Regions from separate parts of the Pantoea sp. ABR1s genome, predicted to be linked through region 1. Evidence: predicted binding sites of a transcription regulator. Region 1 holds the regulator's gene; the other holds the start of a gene.
What was found. The regulator LexA, encoded in region 1, represses DNA repair genes until DNA is damaged. The targets are predictions, from matches to a motif close to TNCTGTATGTACATACAGNA.
Positions count from the first base shown of each region.

Region 2: a site for LexA is predicted at 1,909-1,928, ahead of umuD (translesion error-prone DNA polymerase V autoproteolytic subunit). Genes of this name have one in related genera too.

Region 1 is NZ_CM173823.1:3,813,647-3,816,759, reverse strand. Features, by position in the region: gene plsB (glycerol-3-phosphate 1-O-acyltransferase PlsB) at 1-473, opposite strand, end outside; gene ACXKZD_RS17990 (diacylglycerol kinase) at 602-970, shown strand; gene lexA (transcriptional repressor LexA) at 1,076-1,690, shown strand; gene dinF (MATE family efflux transporter DinF) at 1,791-3,113, shown strand.
Region 2 is NZ_CM173823.1:2,261,429-2,264,541, reverse strand. Features, by position in the region: gene ACXKZD_RS10610 (biofilm development regulator YmgB/AriR family protein) at 232-489, opposite strand; gene ACXKZD_RS10605 (hypothetical protein) at 1,029-1,253, shown strand; gene ACXKZD_RS10600 (hypothetical protein) at 1,363-1,614, opposite strand; gene umuD (translesion error-prone DNA polymerase V autoproteolytic subunit) at 1,950-2,369, shown strand; gene umuC (translesion error-prone DNA polymerase V subunit UmuC) at 2,372-3,113, shown strand, end outside.

The DNA of each region.
Region 1 (3,113 bases):
ATCACCGCAAAGAACTTCTGCACCCCGTTCAGCACCCGCAGGTGTGGCGTTGCTTCGCCCTGGACTTCACGTCCTGGTGCGCGGCCAAACATCACCGTGACCGGCAGCATCTGAATATCCAGCTTAGGGTTATTGCGATGCAGGTCCAGGTAATCGTGAAAGATTTTCACGGATTCAACGCTGGGCACAAAATAGGGGAAGACGCGTGGGCCATTGTGGATAAAGACGTGGCGCGGCAGCAGAGAACCATCAATCTCCAGCGGAGTGAGCGGGTCGGGCAGATGATGCCGCAGACACTGTGCGCGTAAAGTCAGTAAGTCGGCCTTCGAATCGTAAGGCAAAACATACATAATAGGTCGGGTCGGATCCAGACCATGTTCAGACACGGGATCGGCCGGAATGGCCTTACTTTTTACCAAAAACGACAGTGGTAAATTAAGCAGTTTGTAATAGAGTTTACGCCAACCTGACATAGACAACATGAAGCCTCTTGTTAGCAAAGCGCCGCAAGCATACCAGAAAGCGCAGCGAAGATCTGTGGTGGTGCCAATTGCACGCAGCCCAGACATTGACGTCAATCCGATGAAAGGGTTCCCACATCATGGCAAATAATGCCACCGGACTTATCAGAATAGTAAAAGCTGCAGGTTACTCATGGCAGGGACTGCGTGCCGCCTGGCAACATGAAGCGGCGTTTCGGCAGGAAGCGCTGGCTGCGCTGGCCGCTATTGTTATCGCGTGCTGGCTGGATGTCGATGTGGTCTCCCGCATCCTCATGATTGGGGCGGTGGTGCTGGTGGTCATTGTTGAAATCCTCAATAGCGCCATTGAAGCAGTGGTCGACCGCATCGGTCAGGAGCATCATCCGCTGGCGGGTCGGGCAAAAGACATGGGCTCGGCGGCGGTGCTGATCAGCATCTTACTGGCACTCTTCGTCTGGATCGCGCTGCTCTGGACACATTTGCGATAAGCCTTCCATAACGCGTCTGAGGGCGCGTTTTCCCTGACAATCGGTTTCCATTTCACCAATACCTGTATATACTCACAGCGACTGTATAAACAACCAGGGGGCGGGATGAAAGCATTAACCAGCAGGCAGCAGCAGGTCTATGACCTGATTCGCGACCATATTTCTTCAACGGGCATGCCGCCTACGCGTGCCGAGATCGCCGCGCAGCTGGGCTTCCGTTCGCCGAACGCGGCAGAAGAGCATCTGAAAGCGCTGGCGCGCAAAGGCGTCATCGAGATCGTTTCCGGTGCATCGCGCGGCATTCGACTGTTAATGGAAGAAGAAGCCTCAGAAGGGCTACCGCTGATTGGCCGGGTTGCTGCCGGTGAGCCGATCATGGCGCAGGAACATATCGAAACCCACTACAAGGTCGATCCGGGCCTGTTTAAGCCGTCTGCTGACTTCCTGCTGCGCGTCAGCGGAATGTCGATGAAAGATATCGGGATTATGGATGGCGACCTGCTCGCGGTGCATAAAACCCAGGATGTGCGTAACGGCCAGGTTGTGGTTGCCCGCATTGATGATGAAGTCACCGTTAAGCGCTGGAAAAAGCAGGGTGCTATCGTGCATCTGCTGCCGGAAAACAGCGATTTTGACCCGATTGTTGTCGATACCCGTGCGCAGTCACTGACCATAGAAGGTCTGGCTGTTGGCGTGGTGCGCAACGGCGAGTGGCTCTGATTCTTCTGCCAGCGTGCATTCGCCTTCTCTGATGCTATTCTGTCTGCCCTAATTTTGTCGCTGCCTCTTTTGCGCAGCGACACTGAGCACGGAACGGCGAATGCGCTTTATTACGGCAACCGATAAAAATCTCTGGCGGCTTGCGCTGCCGATGATCCTTTCAAATATCACCGTTCCCTTACTGGGAGTGGTCGATACTGCAGTAATTGGTCATCTCGACAGCCCTGTCTATCTTGGCGGGGTTGCGGTCGGGACTACAGTGACCAGCTTCCTCTTTATGCTGCTGCTTTTCCTTCGAATGAGTACCACTGGCCTTACGGCGCAGGCATTTGGCGCTGGCGATAAAATGGCGCTGGCACGCGCGCTGACTCAGCCGCTGATCATTGCGCTGCTGGCGGGCGTACTGTTCATCGCTTTGCGTTATCCGATTATTCAGCTGTCGACCCATCTGGTTGGCGGCAATCCCGATGTACTCGAACAGGCGGCACTGTTTATTCAGATTCGCTGGCTCAGTGCGCCTGCCACGCTGGCAAACCTGGTCATTCTGGGCTGGCTGCTGGGCGTGCAGTATGCACGCGCGCCGGTGATCCTGCTGGTGGTGGGCAACCTGGTTAACATCGTGCTCGATCTCTGGCTGGTGATGGGGCTGCACTGGGGTGTCGCGGGGGCGGCAACCGCCACGGCGCTGGCGGAATACATTACGCTGGTTGTCGGCAGCATCATGGTCTGGCGGGTGTTAAAACTGCGCGGAATTACGCTTAGCCTGCTGAAGCAGAGCTGGCGCGGTGACAGCGGCCGGCTGCTGCGACTGAACCGGGATATCATGCTGCGCTCTCTGATGCTGCAACTCTGTTTTGCCTCGCTGACCGTACTGGGCGCCCGGCTGGGTCCGGATGTGGTGGCGGTTAACGCAGTATTACTGATGTTTATTACTTTTACTGCCTACGCGCTGGATGGCTTTGCCTATGCGGTTGAAGCTTTTGCGGGTGAGGCGCATGGTGCAAAAGATGGCAGCAAACTCCTGCGCGTCTGGCACTCTGCCTGTCGGCAGGCGGTAGTGGTGGCGCTGTTCTTCTCGCTGATCTATGCCATTTTTGGCCCGCAGATCGTTACTCTGCTGACCTCTCTTCAGTCACTTCAGCAGACAGCGGACCGCTATCTGGTCTGGCAGATGATAATGCCGCTGATCGGCGTCTGGTGTTATCTGCTGGATGGCATGTTCATCGGAGCGACGCGCGGGCGTGAGATGCGTAACAGCATGGTAGTTGCCGCAGCAGGCTATTTTCTGACGCTGCTTAGCGTACCGGTGCTGGGTAACCATGGTCTTTGGCTGGCAGTCACGGTTTTCCTGGCGCTGCGCGGCCTGTCGCTGTGGCTCATCTGGCGTAAGCACTGGCGTCAGAACAGCTGGTTCGATGCCTGA
Region 2 (3,113 bases), 1.6 Mb from region 1:
GGATAAATAAAGCGAAACGACAGCAATTAACCGGAATTTCAGGTTGAATAAATGGCGAAAACGGTGTTTTCCGGAGCTATATCTGGTCCGGTGGGGCAGGCAATCTTAGCGGTGTGAAGGGGACAAGTGATTCAGAGCAGGAGGAATAAAAAAAGCCCCATAACAGGGGCTGATTCCGGACGGGAAAAGCATCCATGCTAATTCGCGTTCCCTCATAACAGACACAGATTTTTAGCTGTCGCTGGTCGCCGAAGCGCGCTGCAGAACATGTTCAAGCGCCTGACGGTAAATATCCTGCTTAACCACGTCACGCTCACTCTCCAGGCGGTGAATCAGGCCCAGCACAATGTCTTTATCGGAGACATGGGTTTTCGCATGGGCGAGTTCGGCATGGACTGCGGCGATAACCTGTTTTTCAGTGGTCAGCGCTGTGCCAGAGTTCATGAAGTAATCAGAAATCTGAGACTCTGTATTCATCGTTGTTTGCATGTCAGGCCTCATAAGAAATGGGGGGAAGAACGCGTCGATTCAGATCCGGTCACCGGCTGACGCAAAAAAAAATGCATCTGAAGGTGGAAATCCACAACACCTTCAGATGCGGTGCAAAGCACCTTTCGTTACAAGTGATTTAACATCACGAGACAAAGTTATACAAGAATCGCAAAGTTGTACAATGAAATTTGACAAAATTTAACTGGTCGGTGGTGTATATAAAAAGCATGTTTAAAGTGAAAAAAGAGGTTTTCGATGGTTAATTGAATAAATACAGTGAGTTGGTGAGGTTTTCAGAGGGGTGCGATTTTCAGACCAGCAGGCTGGGGATTGTGCTGACGACACATCAACGCGTTAAAACCGCTTTTTTCCGCAGATTTCAGCCAAAGTTGTACAGGTTTCAGGGCAGGAAAAGCGGCTGGCGCGATTGTGCTGCTGCAATCCTGGCCGTCTGACAGGCCATGCCGCATAATTCACTTCCCACGCCTGATGCAGAAGGCTAAGGTTGACCCCTTATTTATCACAAGGAAATGATCATGGTTCACGACTATTTCGCAATTCCGCCTGCGGGCATGACTCAGGAACAACATAAACGTTCGGTCGCCGTGGCTGCTGCTCTGTCAGTGGCAAAGGAGTCCGTCAGCGCCTCCACCTCTGCAACCGGCTCAAAAACCGCCTGGGATCTGCAGGCCGTGGCGAATGAAGTTGCTAATCTGGCCGACGCGATTCAGGATGCGCTGGAGAGTGACAGCGAGGTGTAAACACTAACCGGTATCGTCTGAGGCTGCTGCGGAGGCGGTGCAGGACAGGGCGGTGGCAGCGTTCAGGAGCCGATAAAGTCCGGCAATCGGACGCTGCCGGAAAATCCGCTTATTCCATTGCGGGTGGCTCATATTTAATATACTGACGCAGGGCATCATGGATAGCCTGGTTATTGCCCTCTTCCAGACCGCGTTCGGCATACTCTTTCGCCAGCGCCGCCAGTACATCGTCAAACTTCCCTTTGTAATTGAGATTATTCAGCGCAATTTGCTGACCGAGTATCGCTTTTAATACCGTAGTCTCAACCCTTAACTGCGCAACTGCCTCTTCCAGATGTTTGATTCGATCGTCGTCTGCCATAATCCCTCCATGCTTAAAAAAGCAGAATAACCAGCCCGCCCGTAATATTCAAACCTCTCCGAATGCCAGAGAAGCGTTGTCAGATTTTCCTTAAGTAAAAATAATCAGCCGGTGAATTTATAAGATTCTTTACTGTAAGAAGAAATCGACGCTATTCCGGCGATGCGGCGAAAGTAACCCGTTTCCGCTTACTCTGACGGCAATGCGAAAAAACGTTTAAAAAAAAGTGCATTACCATCAACCCTTTCGCTTAAAGATGTTCCATGTCACTTGATTAAAAGGGGGATTAGCTATTACTGTGTTTATATACAGTAATCTGAAGAAGGAGCGAAATTATGGAATTCATTAAACCTGCGGACATTCGTGCCGTTATGCCTTTACCGCTATATATCGAACGTGTGCCGTGCGGGTTTCCATCCCCGGCGCAGGATTATGTCGAACAACGTATTGATCTCAATGCGCTGATGGTCCAGCACCCCAGCGCCACCTATTTTGTCCGTGTCAGCGGCGAGTCAATGATTGAGGCGGGCATCAATGATGGTGACATGCTGGTGGTCGACAGTTCACTCACCGCCTCACACGGCGATATTGTGGTCGCCGCGGTCGAAGGTGAATTCACCGTTAAACGTCTCCAGCTTCATCCCTGCCTGCAACTGATGCCGATGAATACCAAATTTAAACCGATCGCTATCCAGACCGAAGATGCGCTGGAGGTGTTTGGCGTTGTGACCTTTGTTATTAAAGCGACCCACTGACCATGTTCGCGCTGGTCGACGTAAACAGCTTTTACGCGTCGTGTGAGACCGTTTTCCGGCCTGATCTTAAAGGTAAACCGGTAGTAGTGCTGTCGAACAACGACGGCTGCGTGATTGCGCGCAGCGCCGAGGCAAAGAAAGTCGGCATCAAAATGGGCGCGCCCTATTTTAAGATGCGTGAAGAACTAACGCGTCACGCGGTGCAGGTCTTCAGCTCAAATTATGCGCTCTACGCCGACATGAGCCATCGGGTGATGACCATACTGGAAGAGATGGCGCCGTCGGTGGAGATCTACTCGATCGACGAAGCGTTTATGGATCTCACCGGCGTGCAGAACTGTATGGCGCTGGAGACCTTTGGTCGTCAGGTCAGAGAACGAATAGGCAAAGAGACCCATCTGACCGTGGGCGTCGGCATTGCACAGACTAAAACGCTGGCCAAGCTGGCGAATTTTGCGGCCAAAAAGTGGAGCAAAACCGGCGGCATTGTCGACCTGTCGGACCCTGAACGACAAAAAAAGCTGCTGGCGCTGATTGATGTGGCGGAAGTCTGGGGCGTGGGTCATCGGATCGGCAAACGGCTCAACGCCATGGGCGTCATGACGGCGAAAGATCTGGCCGATCAAAGCACCGAGGCCATCCGCAAACAGTTCAGCGTCGTGCTGGAGCGCACTGTCAGAGAGCTGCGTGGCGAATCCTGTCTGGAGCTGGAGTCAGTGACGCCGGTAAAACAGCAAATCATGT